Regions from separate parts of the Thioalkalivibrio sp. ALE11 genome, predicted to be linked through region 2. Evidence: predicted binding sites of a transcription regulator. Region 2 holds the regulator's gene; the other holds the start of a gene.
What was found. The regulator LexA, encoded in region 2, represses DNA repair genes until DNA is damaged. The targets are predictions, from matches to a motif close to TACTGTNNATATNNACAGTA.
Positions count from the first base shown of each region.

Region 1: F620_RS0105585 (error-prone DNA polymerase) is a predicted target of LexA. The motif match lies at 3,652-3,671, and genes of this name have one in related genera.

Region 1 is NZ_KB906166.1:320,430-329,922, forward strand. It holds gene F620_RS0105580 (iron-sulfur cluster assembly accessory protein) at 28-423, shown strand; gene F620_RS0105585 (error-prone DNA polymerase) at 432-3,650, opposite strand; gene gloA (lactoylglutathione lyase) at 3,752-4,252, opposite strand; gene F620_RS0105595 (hypothetical protein) at 4,405-5,031, shown strand; gene aat (leucyl/phenylalanyl-tRNA--protein transferase) at 5,047-5,796, opposite strand; gene F620_RS0105605 (GNAT family N-acetyltransferase) at 6,007-7,293, opposite strand; gene trxB (thioredoxin-disulfide reductase) at 7,307-8,350, opposite strand; gene F620_RS0105615 (ribonucleoside-diphosphate reductase subunit alpha) at 8,700-9,493, shown strand, end outside.
Region 2 is NZ_KB906170.1:88,458-97,950, reverse strand. It holds gene rnk (nucleoside diphosphate kinase regulator) at 1-314, shown strand, start outside; gene F620_RS0109260 (DNA polymerase Y family protein) at 325-1,767, opposite strand; gene imuA (translesion DNA synthesis-associated protein ImuA) at 1,914-2,567, opposite strand; gene lexA (transcriptional repressor LexA) at 2,564-3,232, opposite strand; gene F620_RS0109245 (S10 family peptidase) at 3,271-4,767, opposite strand; gene F620_RS0109240 (FKBP-type peptidyl-prolyl cis-trans isomerase) at 4,767-5,540, opposite strand; gene F620_RS0109235 (ABC transporter permease) at 5,612-6,400, opposite strand; gene F620_RS0109230 (ABC transporter ATP-binding protein) at 6,407-7,312, opposite strand; gene F620_RS0109225 (NRAMP family divalent metal transporter) at 7,571-8,929, shown strand; gene F620_RS0109220 (hypothetical protein) at 8,941-9,493, opposite strand, start outside.

The DNA.
Region 1 (9,493 bases), on a different contig from region 2:
CCCGTTTCACGCCAGAGAGGTGTAGCCATGAATTCGAACATCGCCGACGCGACTGCCGAGACCGCCCGCATTCCGGAGAGCGACCGGATTCGCGCGACCGACGATGCAGTCCGGCACATCCTCGCGCAGATGGAGAGTGACCCCGAGGCCGTCGGATTTCGCGTTGAAGTGAAACGCACCGGGTGCTCCGGGTGGATGTATTCGGTGGACCTGGTCCGCGAGCCGCGACCCGATGATCTGGTGTTCCGCGTGGATGAACGCCTCGACGTCCATGTCGATCCGAAGAGCTTCGAATTCATCCGCGGAACGGAGATCGATTTCCAGGCGGAGGGGCTGACCCGGCAAATCGTCTTCCACAACCCGAACGTCACCGCCGAATGCGGCTGTGGCGAGAGTTTCTCCGTGGATACCGCCGCTTCCTGATCTGGCCGTTAGCCGAAGTCGCGGGAGCGGGTGACCAGGTCGCCCAGCCAGGTGCTGCGGTCGGTGAGGCGGCGGGCGACCAGGTGGCCGACGCCGTCGGCCCACTGCCATTCGCCATCGATCTCCAGCAGCTGGCCGCGCAGGACCTCGGCGCGGAATCGTTCCACGCGGTCGGGCCAGACGATCACGTTCAGCGTGCCGTGTTCGTCCTCCAGGGTCAGGAATACCGTGCCGTTGGCCGAGCCCGGGCGCTGGCGGGTGATCACCAGACCCGCATAGCGCGCCGGGCCGGGGCGCCGGCGCGCGGAAAGCGTCGCGGAATCCGGCAGGCGCCGGCGTTCGAGCTGCGGGCGCAGCAGGGCCAGCGGGTGCGGCCCCAGCGTGAGGCCGGTGGTGGCGTAGTCCTGGACCAGGTCGTCCACCGCGTCGGGCACCGGCAGCAGGGGCGTGCGGGCGTCGTCCCCGGCCTGCCCCGGCTCGCGTGGCTCGTGCGGGGCGTCGGCGGGCTCGGCGTGTTGCGGCAGGCCGTCGAACAGCGGCAGCGGGGCCTCCACCGCATCGGCGGCCCAGCGCGCCTGATGGCGGTTGCCGGCCAGCCCGGCCAGGGCCCCGGCGCGCGCCAGCCGGCCGGCCTCGGCCCGGCTCAGCCGGGCGCGTGCGACCAGCTCGGGCACGTCGCTGAACGGGCCCTCGGCGCGGGCCGCGTGGATGCGTTCGGCGACCTCCCGACGCAGGCCCTGGACGCGGTTGAAGCCCAGGCGCAGGGCCAGCGGGGCATCCGGCACGTCCGGCGCGTCCGGCGTATCCGGTGAGTCGCCGGCGGCCTCCAGGCTGCATTCCGGCTGGCTGTGGTTCACGTCCACCGGGCGCACCTCCACGCCGTGACGGCGGGCATCGGCCACGATCTGCGCCGGGCCGTAGAAGCCCATCGGCTGGCTGTTGAGCAGCGCGCAGGCGAAGATCGCCGGCTCGAAGCACTTCAGCCAGGCCGAGACCCAGGTGATCAGCGCGAAGCTGGCGGAGTGCGATTCGGGGAAGCCGTATTCGCCGAAGCCGAGGATCTGGCGATACAGCCGCTCGGCGAACTCGGCGGAATAGCCGCGCTCGCGCATCCCCTCCAGCAGCCGCTCGCGCCAGCGCCCGAGATCCCCGCGGCGGCGCCAGGCGCCGATGGAGCGGCGCAGCCCGTCGGCCTCGCCGGCGGAGAACCCGGCCGCCACCATCGCCAGCTCGATCACCTGTTCCTGAAAGATGGGCACGCCCAGGGTGCGCCCCAGCACCCGTTCGATCTCCGCGTTGGGGAAGCGCACCCGCTCGGGGTGTGCCCGGCGCTTGAGATAGGGATGCACCATCTCGCCCTGGATCGGGCCGGGACGCACGATGGCGATCTCGATCACCAGGTCGTAGAAGTTCTTCGGCTTCAGCCGCGGCAGCATGCTCATCTGTGCGCGCGACTCGATCTGGAACACCCCCAGGCTGTCGGCCTTCTGCAGCATCGCGTAGACCGCCGGGTCCTCGGCCGGGATGTCGGCCAGGCCCCAGTCGCGGCCGCGGTGCCGGTGCATCAGCTCCAGCGCGCGGCGCACGCAGGAGAGCATCCCCAGCGACAGCACGTCGATCTTCAGCAGGCCGGCGGCGTCGAGGTCGTCCTTGTCCCACTGGATCACGCTGCGTTCGGGCATCGCCGCGTTCTCGATCGGCACCAGCTCGTCGAGCCGCCCGGCGGCGATCACGAAGCCGCCGGTGTGCTGCGACAGATGGCGCGGGAACCCGACCAGCTCGGCGGTCAGGGCCTGCCACTGGCGGGCCAGGGCGCCGTCGGGTTCCAGGCCGACCTCGCGCAGGCGCTCGGCCGGGATGCCCTCGTCCCACCAGGCCAGATTGGCGGTCAGGGCATCCAGTCGCGCGCGCGAGAGCCCCAGCGCCCGGCCCACGTCGCGCAGGGCGCTGCGGCGGCGGTAGCGGATCACGGTGCAGGCCAGCGCCGCGCGGTCGCGGCCGTAGCGCCGGTAGATGTACTGGATCACCTCCTCGCGGCGCTCGTGCTCGAAGTCGACGTCGATATCCGGCGGCTCGCCGCGCTCGGCGGAGATGAAGCGCTCGAACAGCATGCTGGAGCGCGACGGATCCACCGCGGTGATGCCCAGCGCGTAGCACACCGCCGAGTTGGCCGCCGAACCCCGGCCCTGGCACAGGATCCCGCGGCTGCGGGCGAAGCGCACGATGTCGTACACGGTGAGGAAGTAGGGTTCGTAGCCCAGCTCGGCGATGATGCCCAGCTCGCGCTCGATCTGCGCCTGCACCGCCTCCGGGATACCGTCGGGCCAGCGCTTGCGGGCCCCGCGCAGGCTCTCCTCGCGCAGGTACTCGGTGGCGGTGCGCCCGGGCGGCAGCGGGTCGGTGGGGTAGTGGTATTCGAGTTCGTCCAGGGAGAAGCGGCAGTCGTCGGCGATGGCGACCGCATGATGCAGCCAGGCGGCCGGATACAGCGTGGCCAGGTCCGCGCGCGGGCGCAGGCCGCGTTCGCCGTTGGGGAACAGGCGGTCGGCCGCCTGCGCCACGGTACAGCGGTGGCGCAGTGCGGTCAGCACGTCCTGCAGTGCGCGCCGTCCGCGCGCATGCATGTGCACGTCGCCGCAGGCCGTCACCGGCAGGTCGTGTGCCTGCGCGAGCTGCCGTGCCCGGGCGATCTGCGCCGGATCCCCGGGCGTGCGCAGCAGCGCGACCGCCAGATGCCCCTGCCCGGGCGGGGCCCATGCCCGCAGCCAGGCCGCTGCGTCGTCGGGATCGGCCGTGTCGGATTCCGGCCACAGATGCAGCAGCACGTGCCAGCCGGCGCGCTCGGCTTCCGGGACCGCCTCCAGATCCGCCCGGGTCAGGTGATGCTCGCCCTTGTCCGCGGCCCGGCGGGCGGTGCTGATCACCCGGCACAGCGCGGCGTAGCCCGTGCGCTCGCGCACCAGCACGGTCAGCTCGGGGCCGTCGGCCAGCCGCAGGCGGGCGCCGGCGATCAGGTGTACGCCGGTGCGCTGCGCCGCCTCGTGCGCGCGCACCAGGCCCGCCAGCGAGGCGATGTCGGTCAGTGCCAGCGCGCGATAGCCCAGCGCCGCCGCGCGCTCCACCAGCTCCTCCGGGTGCGAGGCCCCGCGCAGGAACGAGAAGTTGCTCAGCGCCGTCAGCTCGGCAAAGGCCGGGGCGGTGTCGGCTGTGGGTTCGCGTTCGTCCATATACTGTATATTTGTACAGTATTACGGGCGAAGCAAGCCGCCCCCCCGGATTCCGGGGGACGGCGAGGGCTGTCAGGGGGCTTCGGAAATGGGGCGGGGGATCAGCGCCCCAGGCCGGTGAGGCGCGCGGGCTCCAGGATCTCGATCCAGTAGCCGTCGAGGTCCTTCACGAAGGCGATGTCCTTCAGTCCGCCCTCGTCCGGGCGCTTCACGAACTCCACGTTATTCTGGTCGAACCAGCGCACCGCGGCGTCCAGGTCGGGCACCGAGAAGCAGATGTGGCCGAAGCCCTGCGGTTCGGCGTTGCCGTCGTGGTAGTGGAAGTCCGGATCCTTCTCGGTGCCGTAGTTGTAGGTCAGCTCGAGGATGCCGCGCTGGCTGAACATCCAGCGGGTGCGTTCGCCCTCGTCCTGCGGCGGGGCGGGTTCGTCGTCGTCCTGACGCGCGAGGAAATACAGCGTGAACTCGAATTCCGGGAAGTCCAGGGTCTTCACCAGCTCCATGCCGAACACGCGGCGGTAGAAATCCAGCGACGCGTCGGGGTCCTTCACGCGCAGCATGGTGTGGTTGAAGCGGAAGCCTGCGGTGGGGTTGTCGCTCATGTGCGGATCCTTTGTTCGGCCGAATGGGATGGGTCGGGAGAATGGAACATGCCCCCGGCGTCTCCCGCAACTGCCCGGCCGGTGCGTGCTGTCCTATACTGCGCGGATCGCAAGGGAAGAACACGGAGATCGGGGTGAACTCACGACTGGCAATGCGGGCCCTGGCCCTGCTGGCCCTGGTGCTGACGGCCAGCGGCTGCGCGATGCTCTCGCCCTCGCCGCCGCAGGATCAGAGCAACATCTGCGAGATCTTCCGCGAGGAACCGCGCTGGTACGACTACGCCCTGGACTCCCAGGAGCAATGGGGCACGCCCATCGCCACGCAGATGGCGATCATCCAGCAGGAGTCCTCGTTCCGCAGCCACGTGCGCCCGCCGCGCGAGCGCCTGCTGGGGATCATCCCGTGGCGCCGGCCGTCCTCGGCCTATGGCTATGCCCAGGCCCAGGACCCCGTCTGGGGCGAATACCGCGAGGACGCCGGCAGCCGCTTCGCCCGGCGCACGCACATGAAGCACGCGACCGACTTCATCGGCTGGTACAACGAGCGCACCCGGCGCATGACCGGGGTTTCCCTGCATAACCCGGAGCACCTGTATCTCGCCTACCACGAGGGGCAGGGCGGCTATAACCGCGGCAGCTATCGCGGCAAGCCCGGGGTGCAGCGCGCCGCGCGTCAGGTGCGTGACCGCGCCAGTCGCTATGCGAGCCAGCTGGAGAGCTGCGAGTCCGAGTTCCGCTGCCGGCGGTTCTGGCAGGTGGGGCCGTTTTGTCGCCAGTGACGGTCTGCCCGGGGTCTACCACTCCGGGTCCAGCGGATGCAGGTCCGGGTCGAGCGTCCAGGGGCCCGGCGGCGGCACGGTCCGGTCGGCGACCAGGGGGCGGATCCGGCGCAGGAACGTGTCGCGCGGGAGTTCGATCGCGCCCAGGTTCACCAGGTGTTCGGTGGCCATCTGGGTGTCGATCAGCGGCCAGTCCCGGGCCACCATGTGGCGGCACAGCCAGGCGAGGGCGATCTTCGAGGCGTCGCGCTCGAGGCTGAACATGGACTCGCCGCAGAACAGCCGGCCCGCGGCCACCCCGTAGAGCCCGCCGATCAGCCGCGGGCCGTCCCACACCTCCACCGAATGCGCATGGCCCACGCGATGCAGCGCGGTATAGGCCTCCTGCATGCTCTGGGTGATCCAGGTGCCGGCGGAGCGGGCGCGCGGGCCGGCACAGCCGGCGATCACGCGCTCGAAGGCGCGGTCGAAGGTGACGGTGTAGCCGGCGTTGCGCAGGGTCTTGCGCAGCGAGCGGCGGATGCGGAAGGCGCCGGGTTCCAGCACCGCCCGCGGGTCGGGGCTCCACCACAGGATCGGCTGGCCGGCCTCGAACCAGGGGAAGATCCCGCTGCGGTAGGCGTTGATCAGGCGCGGGACCGAGAGATCGCCGCCGGCGGCGAGCAGACCGTTGGGCTCGTCCAGCGCGGTCTCCGCCGGCGGGAACGGCGCCTCCGGGTGATCCGGGTCCAGCCAGGGGAGGGTGATGGGGCTGCGGGGGCTCATGCGGTGTCTGGTCGGTCGGTGCCGGATCGGCCAGCGCCGGATCGGCCAGAGGGCTGGCCTCCTACCGGGGTAGGTCGGGCGGTGCCGGATCGGCCAGAGGGCTGGCCTCCTACGGCGGTGGGAGGCCGGCCCTCCGGCCGATTGTGCGTTCGGGCAATCTCTTGCGCCGGATCGGCCAGGGGCTGGCCTCCTACGGGATTAATCGCGGGGTTAATCGGGGGCATGGCCGGATTCTCCCTGGCGGTAGGGCGAATGCTCGTGCAGGCGCTCGCAGTGGCTGCGCATCAGGTCCGCCTCGCGTTCGCAGAAATCGCGCACCGGCCCGTCGAAGCCCGGGGTCAGGATCGCGTGGATCGACCAGGTGGGCGTGGGCAGGAAGCCGCGCGGGATCTTGTGCTCGCCCTGGGCGCCGGGCTCGAAGCGCGTGAGGCCCTCGCGGATGCAGAACTCGATGCCCTGGTAGTAGCAGGTCTCGAAGTGCAGGGCGTCCAGGTCCTCGGTGGCGCCCCAGAAGCGCCCGTACAGGGTGTCGTGGCTGCGGTAGCACAGCGCGGCGGCGATGGTCTCGCCGTCGCCATCCGCGCCATCGCCATTCTCCGGGCGGCGGGCCTCGAACAGCACCACCTGATCGCCCAGTGCGGCGGCCGTCTCCACGAAGAACGCCTCGGTGAGCGTGGGGATGCCCATGTGCTTCTCGAAGGTGTCGACGTAGAAGCGATGGAAGCGTGCCCAGTCCTCCGGCGAGCCGGTGGCCCCGGTGACGGTGCGGAAGGTGATCCCGGCTTCCGCCACGCGCCGGCGTTCGCGCTTGATGTTCTTGCGCTTTTTCGACGACAGCGCGGCGAGAAAGGCATCGAAATCGGCATAGCCGCCGTCCGCCGCGTTGGTCCAGTGGTACTGGCAGCCCATGCGCTCGGGCAGCCCCAGCGGGGCCAGCGCTTCGCGGTCGGCGGACTCGGGGAACAGCACGTGGACCCCGGAGGCCTCCAGTTCGCGCCCGCGCGAGACCAGCGCGCGCAGCAGCTGACGGCGCAGGCGGTCCGGGTCGGGGGCCTCGGGGTGTACCAGCAGACGGGGACCGGTGGCCGGGGTGTAGGGCACCGCGACCACCAGCTTGGGGTAATACTGCAGGCCCTGGCGCTGCCAGGCCCCTTCCCAGGCGAAGTCGAAGACGAACTCGCCGTAGTTGTTGGTCTTGGCGTAGGCGGGGGCGGCGGCCACCAGCGCGTCGTCGTGGAAGATCAGCACGTGCTGGGGGAACCAGCCATAGGCCCGTCCCAGGCACTCGTGGCGTTCCAGCCCCTCGAGGAAGGCATGGCGCAGAAACGGCTCGCGCCCGCCGGTGAGGGCATCCCACGCGGCGGGATCGAGTTCGCCCAGCCCGTCGCGCAGCTCGATGCGCTCGTCCACCCCGGCGGGCGGGCCGTCTTCACCGGTCGCCGCACGGGCTTCCGCGCCCGGGGTCCCGGGATCGTCGGACGAGTGCTCCTCGCTCACCGCCGTGTCCGCGTCACAGCTGCTCGTCGAGGTATTTCTCCGCGTCCAGCGCGGCCATGCAGCCGGTGCCCGCGGAGGTCACGGCCTGGCGGTAGATGTGGTCCATCACGTCGCCCGCGGCGAACACGCCCGGCACACTGGTGGCGGTGGCGTTGCCGTCCTGGCCGCCCTTCACCTTGATATAGCCGTTCTCCATGTCCAGCTGGCCCTGGAAGATGTCGGTGTTGGGCTTGTGGCCGATGGCGATGAACACGCCCATCACGTCGATATCCTTGGTCTCGCCGCTTTGCGCGTGCTTCAGGCGCGCGCCGGTCACGCCGGTCTGGTCGCCCAGGATCTCGTCGAGGTTGTGGTTCCACTCGATGTTCACGTTGCCGTTCTTTTCCTTCTCGAACAGCTTGTCCTGCAGGATCTTCTCCGCGCGCAGCGAATCGCGCCGGTGGACCAGGGTCACCTCGGAGGCGATGTTGGACAGGTACAGCGCTTCTTCCACGGCGGTGTTGCCGCCGCCGATCACCGCCACCTTCTGGTTGCGGTAGAAGAAGCCGTCGCAGGTCGCGCAGGCGGACACGCCCTTGCCGGCGAAGGTGGTCTCCGACTCCAGCCCCAGGTACTGCGCCGAGGCGCCGGTGGAGATGATCAGCGCATCCGCGGTGTAGGTGGCCTGGTCCCCGGTCAGGCGGAACGGACGCTGGTTCAGGTCCACGGTATGCACGTGATCGTTGATCACCGTGGTGTCGAAACGCTCGGCGTGGCGCTTCATGCGCTCCATCAGCTCGGGGCCCTGGACGCCCTGGTCGTCGCCCGGCCAGTTGTCCACGTCGGTGGTGGTCATCAGCTGGCCGCCCTGTTCCAGACCGGTGACGACGACCGGGTTGAGGTTGGCGCGGGCGGCGTACACTGCGGCGGTCCAGCCGGCCGGGCCGGAGCCCAGGATCAGCAGCGGGCAATGGCGCTCGTTCCCGCCGGACTTGCTGGCGGCTTCGTCGCTCTCGGAGGAAACCTGCACCGCCCCGGTGGCGGCCATGATGCCTGCGGGCTGCTTCTCGTCACTCATCTTGCTCGCTCCATGAAATCGGTCGTATGGGCGGGATTATTGGGGCGCGGGGCAGGCTTGTCCAACACCCGTTGCGATAAGCGAATTTCATGAACCCGTTCCGCCCCGATCGTGACCCCGGGCCATCACTACATGGGGCCGCCGGTGGACAACCGCGGCCCTCGCGCCAGCCGCGGCAGGACGCCGAATCCCCGAATCTGTCCACAGGTTGTTCCCCGCTTGTTATTTTGCCGAATACTATATGTAGTGGCTGGCAAGAGCTCGATCCCCGATCTATAGTATTCCACGTCATCGCCGGGCGATGACCCCAGATTTTTCCAGATGACCGTTTCGCGCGAGGCCTGCCCCCATGTACAGCGACACCCAGACTGCCGAATCCGCACAGGACACGACCTATCCGCCGCAGTCCGAGCCCTCGGCGGAAGTGATGGCCACCAGCCCCGGCCAGCATCAGGTGATCCGCCGCAACGGCAAGGTCACCAGCTTTGACCCGGCCAAGATCGAGGTCGCCATCACCAAGGCCTTTCTCGCGGTGGAAGGCGGCAACGCCGCGGCCAGCCGGCGCATCCACGACATCGTCAAGGAGCTGTCCGCGCAGGTGAGCGACAACCTGTTCCGCCGCGCCGGCACCCAGGGCACCACCGTCCATATCGAGGACATCCAGGACCAGGTGGAACTGGCCCTGATGCGCGGCGGCCATCACAAGGTGGCCCGTGCCTACGTGCTCTACCGCGAGCAGCAGGCGCAGAAGCGCGCCGCCGAGGCCGCCGAGCAGGGCCCGGCCGAGGAGGCCGAGGCGCCGGTGGTCCACGTGACCCGCGCCGACGGCACCCGCGCCCCGCTGGACGAGCAGCGTCTCAAGGCGGTGGTCGACGAGGCCTGCGACGGCATCGACCAGGTGGAAGGCGAGCGCATCCTCAAGGAAGCGCGCCGCAACCTGTTCGACGGCGTGCACGAAAAGGACGTGGGCACCGCGCTGGTGATGGCCGCGCGCGTGATGATCGAACAGGAGCCCAACTACTCCGAGGTTACCGCCCGCCTGCTGCTGGACAACCTGCGGCGCGAGGCCCTGAGCTTTGTCTCCGGCCGCCGCGAGGAGGCCACCCAGGCGCAGCTCGCCGAGCGCTATCCGGAGTACTTCGG
Region 2 (9,493 bases):
GGCTGGAGGCCGAACTGGATCGTGCGCGGGTAGTGGACTCGCACGAGATGCCGGCGTCGGTGGTAACCATGAACTCCAGCGTGCGCTTCCGGGTGGTGGAATCCGGGGAGGAATTCACCATGACCCTGGTCTACCCGCGTGACATGGATGACAGCGGGCAGACGCTGTCGATCATGGCGCCGGTGGGCAGTGCCCTGCTCGGACTCTCGGAGGGCGAGGAGATCGAGTGGCCTCGTCCGGGCGGGGGCGTGATGCACGTGCGCATCGACAAGGTGCTGTTTCAGCCGGAGCGGGCGGGCGAACACCACCGGTAACCGCGGGGTCCTATCCCCAGTAGCCCTGGCGATACCATTGCCCGCTGCGCAGGCAGCGGAACACCCAGACCCCGCGACCGCGGGGGTCGCGCGCCAGAGCATAGTCGCGGCGCTGATCGTTTCCCCGGTCCCACCAGCCGTTTTCCATGCGTCCCAGGGGCTGCAGCCCCTGCAGATCCGTGGCCGCTGCCGGCACCGGCGCGTGCACCCACAGGGCTGTGCCGCAGGCCTGCTGCGCGGGACCGGGCGTGGATCGGCCCCGTTGCAGGGCGGAGCCGACGGGCTCCTGCGCGTCTTCCGGGGCCGGGGTTCCCCGGTTACTCAGGCCGCCGACCTTCTGTGCCCCCAGGCGTGCCCGCAGGCGGGCAAGCACGGCCGGCAGGTGCATGCCCGGGTTGTTCTCGCCGGCGGGATCTCCGGTCAGCAGGCCGTCATCGGTGGCGGGCGGGTCCAGCAGGTCGGCCGCGTGCAGGCGCAGGCCGATGACCGGGGCCTGCAGGGTTTCGCGCTCCAGTCGGGTCTGCCACAGGCTCAGCCAGTCCGCCGCGCGGATGCCCGGCTGGCCGCGTTCCAGGCTCAGGCGGGTGGTGGTCTCGCGATGCCGCAGTTCCAGCTGCATGCGCTGCAGGCTCAGGGCCCGCCCGCGCAGTTGCTGCTCGGCCTGCTGCAGCAGGCGGCGCAGGGGGAACACCAGCGCGGTGCTCGCGCGGATCTCGTGATCCAGGCGCAGGGCGAGTTCCAGGGTGGCCGGGGGGCAAAAGCGCGGCAGGGCCTCGCGGGCGTCACCCAGGAGGCGGTCGATCGTCTGCAGAAGTTCCGGTTCGTGGCGTCGTGCCAGTTCCGTGCGCGGCAGACGCAGCAGGTCACCGAACATCCGCAGGCCGGTGGCCTGCAGGGCCTCGCGGGTGCCCGCGGGTAACGGCAGGGTGTTCAGCGGGAAGCGTGCCAGGTTGCGGCGCAGGGCGTCGCGGTCCTCGGGGATCTCCGGGTGCCGGTGCGCGGCGAACAGCCGTGCAGCGGCCGGGCTGCGGGCCATGCCGGTGCGCGGCTGGAAACCCAGTTCGCGCAGCACCGCCTCTGCCCGTTCGCGCAGGGCCGGCAGCCCGCCGAACAGGCGCCGGCTGCGCCCGACCTCCAGCAGGATGCGCTGCTCTTCGGGTTCGGGATGCACGTGGTCGCTGAACTGCAGCAGGGCGGCGGCGAGTTGGTGAATCTCGCGCGCGCGGGCCGCCGGGTCGTCCTCGATCAGTTCCGGGGTGTCCAGAAGGGCCAGGGCATCGCCCAGGGGCATGCCCGGGCGGGCGCCGGCGCGGCGCGCGGCACGGTTGGCGGCATGCACCCGGGGTCGTTCCCCGCGTTCCACGATCAGCAGGGGATGCTGCGCGAGACGGGCGGCATCCGCGCGGCGGCGGGCCTGAAGATCCAGGGCCAGATGCGGAAGCTGCACGGCCAGCCAGCATTCCCGGGCCTCCGGCGCGGGGACGGGAGCGGGGTCAGGTTCCCGCGCCGGCTCCGGGAGCCCCGGGAGCAGTTGCAGGGTCGGGCCCGGGTGGGCCTGCTCCGTGTCGGGTGCCGGTCGTGCAGGACGTGTGTCCGGGATCACGGGGTGCCCTCCGCGGGAGGCGGGTGCGCCACGGAGAGATCCAGCGGCCGGCCGCGCCGGTACCGGGCGCCGCTGCCCTTGATGAAGTGCAGGCGCAGGCCCCGGCCATGGGGCTGCCATTGCAGGCGCTGATGTGCGGGTGAGGGCTGTTCCGCGGCCTGTGGTGGACGATGGAGCACGGCACAGGCGCGGCTTTCGCCGGCCGCCAGGCGCAGACGCCGCAGTCGTGCGGTCTCCGCGGGGCCATGGATCCAGATCAGCAACACGCCAAAGGCCGGGTCGCGCAGGCACTGTTCCGCACTCCACAGGCGTTCGCCGTCCTGGTCGGCCCGCACCAGCAGGACCCGCTCCGGGGGAATGCCCAGCTGTTGCCAGCCGGGGAGCCAGGGGGTGGCCGGCGGGCCGATCAGGGCGATCCACAGCCGTGCGCGCCCGCAGGCGGCGAGCATCGGGACCAGCAGGCGGGTCTCGCCGCTGCCGAAGGGCGCGCCCAGCAGTTCCACCAGCTGGCCGCGCGGCCAGCCGCCGCCCAGGGCCGTTTCCAGTTCGGGTGTCCCCGCTGGCCAGACCGCGTCGCCGCTGGCGGGGGCGCCCTGGCGGCCGCGCCACAGGGACGGGTGTTCCAGCAGTGAGTCCAGGGCGCGGCTCATTCCCTTTCCAGATCGCGCAGCACGCCCACGCCGATCCCCTCGATCGCGAGTTCGCGGCGCTCGGGGTCGATATCGATGGGGGCGAAATCGGGGTTTTCGGGCAGCAGGCGGATCCGCGAACCATCGTGGTGGAAGCGCTTGACCGTGACCTCGTCCTCGATGCGCGCGACCACGATCTGGCCATCCCGGGCCTCCGGCGTGCGGCGCACGGCGAGCAGGTCGCCGTCGAGGATGCCGGCATCACGCATGCTTTCGCCGTGTACCCGCAGCAGGTAGTCGGGGCGGGCGCGGAACAGGGCGTCGCCGAGTTGGTAGTGCCCCTCGATGTGTTCGGTGGCCAGCAGCGGCGAGCCGGCCGCGACCCGGCCGATCAGGGGAATGCCGTCCGCTTCCGGGGGCGTGCCGGGAGACGGGCGGGCCTCGGGGGACAGGCGGATCCCGCGGGCCGCCCCGCCCACCAGTTCGATCGCGCCCTTGCGCGCCAGGGCCTTGAGGTGGCATTCCGCCGCATGCGGCGAGCGGAAGCCGAAGGCCGCGGCGATCTCGTTGCGCGTGGGTGCGGTGCCCTGGGTGGTCATCACCTCGGTGATGTAGTCGAGGATGGCCTGCTGGCGCGGGGTGAGCGACGGGACGGACGACACGGGGCGGCTCCGGATACTGTTCATAATTACAGTAACCGGAGGGCGCCCGGGTCGGCAAGCGGTCAGTCGGGGTCCGCTGCGTGTCCGGTGTAGAAGCGCCGGGCGTCGTCGAACAGCTCGGCGTTGGTGTCGGCACGCATGTACAGCATGTGCCCGCCGGGATAGCGGCCGGTGACGATGCGCTCGTCGTCGCCCGGGTCCGCGGCATGCGCGATCTGCCCCAGCAGCCATTCGGTGGCGAAATAGGGGGTGATCAGGTCGGCCTCGCCGTGCACGCTGAAGATGCGAAAGCGGGGATCCAGTGCCAGGGCGGTGGCCAGGTCGTCCATCGCCGAGGCCGGGCCGGTCCGCTGCGAGCTGTCCCAGTCCCAGGCACCGAAGACCTCGCGGCTGAGCAGGCGATACTGATGCCCGTGTGACCAGTCCAGGGTGTTGCGCAGGTGGTCCAGCATGGCGGTGGACAGCGGGGCCACCAGACCGTCGAGGATGGCATCGGCCCGCGGTCGCGCGCGGGTCGGGACCGGATCGGGCGAATCGATCCCGCCATCGTACAGGCTGACCAGCCGGCCCTCGTCCCGCAGCAGGCCACGCTGCGCCATGTTCAGGGTGACGCGGCCGCCGGTCGCGCGCAGGTGGTCGCGGTCGATCCCGGTGAATCGGGCCACTTCATCGATCCAGTCCGCGTCGATCCGGTCCGGATGCAGCAGGCCTTCGAGATAGTCCCCCAGCGCGAATGCCTCCGCCTGCTCGAGGCTCGGCGGGTCATCGCCCAGGCGGTCATGCGCGCGTGCCGAGGCGGTCAGCGCCGGCAGCATCAGTGCGTGCGGGAGCGGGCGGCCGGTGCCGCCCTCGAGCATGCCGAAATCCAGCGCGGGGGAGACCAGCACCGTGCCCGAGACGCTGATGCCGGAGTTGCGCATCAGCCGCGCCGGCAGGGCACCGGCGCGATAGCCGCCATAGCTTTCCCCGCCGAGGTACACCGGGTCGCCGCGCCGTTCGTGGTCGTCCAGCCAGCGTTCCAGGGTTTCTTCCAGGGCGGCCAGGTCGCCCTCCGGCTCGAAGAAATCTTCGGGATCGCCGGCCTCCATCACCCGGCTGAAGCCGGTGCCCGGCGGATCGATGAAGACGAGGTCGGTAAACGCCAGCCAGGTCTTCGGGTTGTCCGTCAGCCGTGGTGGCGTGGCGGCCGACAGGCCCCGGTCGTCGGTGTCCAGGACCCGCGGTCCGAGTCCGCCGACGTTGAGATAGGCCGAGGCCGCCCCCGGTCCGCCGTTGAACAGGAAGGTCACCGGGCGGTCGGCTTCTTCGTCGTCCACCGTATAGGCCACGCTGAAGACCCGCGCCTCGGGGTGTTCGCGATCCTCGCCCAGCGGGGTGTAGCCGACCGTCGCGCGGTACTCCAGCCGTTCGCCGTCCACCGTTTCCAGCGAATGCGTGGTGGTCACCGGCTCGGGGAGCACTGCCGGCAGTTCCTCGTGTTCGTCCCCTTCGCCCGTGGCCGGGGCCGCGAGCAGCAGCAGGACCAGACCGAGGGCCCCGGGGCCGGCGTGTCGCCGCATCAGCAAACCGCCGTCTCCTCGGTATCGGGGCAGTCGTGGCGCACCACGCGGTCTTCTTCGAGCCAGTGCTTGATGCCGTCGGTGACGTTATGGACGTCCTCGTACCCCAGACCGTCGGCCAGCGCGCGGGCCAGTACGCCGGTGCGGCTGCCGGTGCGGCAGATCAGGACCACGGTGTCATCCGGGTCTACCGCATCGGTGAACGCCTGACCGAATTGCGGAATGAACTGGCCGCGTTCGTCGAAGGCGGTCATGCGCAGGCTGCCTTCGACCACCCCGGTCTCGGCCCATTCGTCGGGGCGGCGGATGTCGACCACGGTCACGTCGTCGCGTTCCAGCATCCCGGCCAGCTCGTTATTGTTCAGGCCGCCGAAGGGCGCCCGCTCCACTTCCAGGATCTCCACTTCGAAGCGCAGAGTGGCGTTCGGCGGGATCACGTCACCGGCGCCGCGTGACCCGTAGCCCAGTTCCGGCGGGATGATGATCTCGCGCTTCCCACCCTCGCGCATGCCCTCCAGGCCCTTCTCCCAGCCCGGAATGACCTCGCCGGCACCCAGGGTCAGGGTGAACGGCTGGCCGCGGTCACGACTGGAATCGAAGGGTTCGCCCTGGTCCTCGCCATCCTCGTACACCCAGCCGGTGTAATGTACGGTCACGGTGTCATGGCGCACGACCTCGTCGCCGTCGCCTTCCTCGATGTCACGGATTTCCACGTTCTGCGCCAGCGCGGCGGCCGGCAGGGCCAGAAGGATTGCAAACAGCCAGTTCTTCATCGATTCGTACCTGAAGGTGATGGAAAGGGTTCGTTTTAGAGGACAACGCGAATCATTGGAGCATTCCCGCTCTATTGCAACAGCCGGCGGCGGATGCGGTAGCTGGCCACGCTGATGGCCAGGACGCCGTAGCCAATGATGACCGCGAGATGGGGCAGCCACCGGACCGGCCAGTCGCCGGTCATCAATGGCCGCACCAGTTCGATTACGTGGGCCAGCGGCAGCATCCAGGCCAGGGTCTGCACCCAGCCGGGGAGCTGTTCCAGGGGGAAGAAAACCCCGGACAGCAGCAGCATGGGGGTGACCGCCAGGGTGAAGTAGTAGAGGAAGAAATCGTAGCTGCGCGCCAGCGAGGTGACGACCAGCGCCAGCGCGCCGAAGGTGAAGGCAGCGAGGAAGATCACCGGCAGCGCGAGCAGGGCGCGCGCATCGGCCACCAGCCCCAGCAGGCTGGCCACGATCAGTACGGTGATCGCGGAGATCAGGCCCTTGGTGGCCGCCCACACCGCCTCGCCGAACACGATGTCGTCCAGCGTGAGCGGGGTCGCGAGCATGCCGAGCCAGGTGTTCTGTTCCGCCATGCGCGTATAGGCCGAGTACATGCCCTCGAAGCTGGCGGTCATCATCGCGCTGGAGGCGACGATGCCGGAGGCGATGAACACCATGTAGCGCATGCCGTCGACCTCGCCCACCATGGCGCCGAAGCCGACCCCGAACGCCAGCAGGTAGAGGATCGGTTCGCCGAAGTTGCCGACCACCGCGGGCAGCAGCAGCTTGCGCCACACCCGCAGGTTGCGGCGCCATACGGCGAACAGGCGCATGCCGGGACGCGGCAGCAGAGGATGGGTGCGCTGGCGCATGGGTATTCAGTCCCGCAGGTCGTGGCCGGTGAGCTTGAGGAAGACGTCCTCGAGATTGGCCTCGCGCAGGCCCATGCGTTCCCCGCGCGCCTCCAGCCGGCCGCGCAGGCCTTCCGGGTCGGGGGTGTAGATCAGCCAGGTGTCGGCGACCTGGTGGGCGCGGTCGCGCGGCCCCAGTTCGTTTTCGATGGACGCGGCGGCGCCGTGGCCGGCGACCGTGGCCACCCAGGGTTCGACGTGCTCGCGGATCAGCCCGGCGGGCGTGTCACAGGCGATGATGCGGCCATGGTCGATGATCGCGATGCGGTCGCACAGCTCTTCGGCCTCCTCCATGTAGTGCGTGGTCAGCACCAGGGTGACGCCCGAGGCACGCAGCTCGCGCAGCTGTCGCCAGAGGTGGTGACGGGCCTGGGGATCGAGTCCGGTCGTGGGTTCGTCGAGGATCACCGCGGCCGGGTCGTTGATCAGCGCGCGGGCGAGCGTCAGGCGCCGTTTCATGCCCCCGGACAGCGACTGGATGCGCGCGTCGCGCTTGTCGCTCAGGTTGACCCGCTCCAGCAGGGCATCGACCCGCGCCTGCAGCGCCGGGCCGGACAGGCCGAAGTAGGACGCGTAGGTGAACATGTTCTCGCTCACCGTGAAATCCGGGTCGAGGGTATCGAACTGAGGGACCACCCCGAGGCGGTGACGGATCCGGCGCTCGCCTTCGGGCATCGTCTCGCCGAGCACCTCGATGTGACCGGCATCGACGGGGCTGAGACCCAGTAACATTCGCAGGGTGGTGGTCTTGCCCGCGCCGTTGGGGCCCAGCAGGCCGAAGAACTCGCCTTCCGGGATCTCCAGGTTCACGCCGTCCACCACCGGCGTGCCGTCGTACCACTTGCGCAGGTCCTGGATGCGGATGGCGGTCACTGGGGGTCCTTTTCGCGAAACGAGTAGCCGGGATCGCGCACAGTGTAAGGTGTTCCCGCCGGGTGCCGCGAAGGGGGCAGGACCGCGCGGGGATTTCCGGTGCCCATGGTCGTCGCCCGGGCAATGCGCTACCCTTCGCCGCGTTCGCGCGCAAGCGCGCTCCCACAAGGGCAGGTGGCCCCCTGCGAAGCTGCAGCGCTGATCGAGTCCGTGCTGCCCCGGGTGCGGCTGACTGTTCCGGCCAACGCGAGGTGATCCATGCAGTTGTTCTGGCAGCCCCGGACGGATCTGGGCAAGGCGATCGGGCCGGGCATCCTGATGGCCGGCGCCGCGATCGGCGGTTCCCATCTGGTGTCCTCGACCCAGGCCGGTGCACTTTACGGCTGGTCCCTGCTGGGATTGTTGCTGCTGGCCAACCTGTTCAAGTACCCGTTCTTCCTGTACGCGGTGAAGTACCGCGCGGCCACGGGTGACACGATCCTGCATGGCTACCGGCGCATGGGGAAGGGCTTCCTCGCGGCCTTCTTTGGCCTGAATCTGGTCAATGCCTTCCTCAATACCGCGGGGGTCGCGTTCATCTCCGCCAGTCTGTTTCTGGCGTTCCCGTTCGTGGATGCCGCCGATTACGTGACCGGGATCGCCATCGGCATCCTGTTGCTGTGTGCCGCCATCATCATCGCCGGGCATTATCAGCTGCTGGACAAGATCGCCAAGGTGGTGGTGTTCCTGCTGGCGGTGTCCACCCTGACCGCGGTGATCGTGGCGATCTGGCAGAGCGCGGAGATCCCCGAGGGGTTCGTCGGGCGCGACCCGTGGGACCTTGCCTCCATCGGCTTCATCATCATGTTCATGGGCTGGATGCCGGCGCCCATTGACATCGCGGCGTGGCCGTCGCTGTGGCGGACCTCGCGCGAGATCGAGACCGGGCACCGTGCCACGGTGGGCGAGTCGACCACCGATTTCCACATCGGCTACATCGTGACCGTGGTGCTGGCGGTGTTCTTCCTCGCCCTGGGTGCGCTGGTGATGTATCGCGCGGGCGCGGGGATCGAGCTGGCCGACATGACGGCCGGCGAGTTCTCCGCTCGCTTCATCGAGATGTACACCTCGACCATCGGTGACTGGGCGCACTGGCTGATCGTGCTGGCGGCGTTTTCCGCGATGTTCAGTACCACCCTGACCTGCATGGACGGCTGGCCGCGCTCGCTGGCGATGAGCACCCTGCTGCTGTTCGACCGCCCGGAGGCGGGGTTGCGGCGCGCGCTGGTCGCATGGCTGCTGTTCACGGTAGTGGCCTGCATCGTGATCATTCAGTTCCTGCTGACCGATCTGCTGGCGATGCTGCAGTTCGCGATGGTGGTGTCGTTCCTGACCTCGCCGGTGTTCGCCTGGCTCAACTATCGCGCCATCCAGCGCCCCGAGGTGGCGGAGAAGGACCGCCCGGGACCGGTGCTGCACGTGCTCTCGTGGGCGGGCATGGCGTTCTTCGTGGTGTTCACGCTGCTGTTCGTGGTGTGGTTCTTCGGGTTGCAGGATGCGGCCGAGGAGGAACGCGAGCGGATCCAGGAGGAGGAACAGGCCCTGGTCGTCCCGTTCGAGCCGACGGCCCGGGTGTGACAGGGACCGCCTCAGCCCGAGGCGCGCGTTCGGGTGAGCCGACGGATGATCAGTGTCAGCAGGATGGCCACGCCGATCGCCCCGATCGCGAACGCCGGGCTGGAGAGCAGGTCCGGGCGCAGCAGCAGTAGCAGGCCCAGCGCCAGCATCATCATCCCGGACAGCAGTTTGAGCAGACGCCCCTCGTGTTCCTGCAGCTTGCGGTTGCCCAGGGTGAAGGCGAACAGCGCGACGATCGCCAGCATCGGCAGTACGTAGATCAGGTTGTACGCGAGCAGATAGCCGTAATAGCCCACGGCCCCGGGGTCGTGGGTGGTCAGGATGCGGGTGTAGATCATCGGGAAGCCCAGGGTGCACAGGATCTCGTAGAGGTTGACCACCACCGCCAGCACCACGGTGGCGCCCAGCACCCAGGGCAGGCTGTCGGCCTGGGTCAGCTCGCGCATGCGGCGGAACAGTCCGGGCCGGGCCGAGTCCGGGATGCTCAGCGATACTCCGCGCTTGAACAGGAAGTAGTCCTTGATATTGATCAACGCCATCGCCAGCGCCACGGCCCCGGCGATG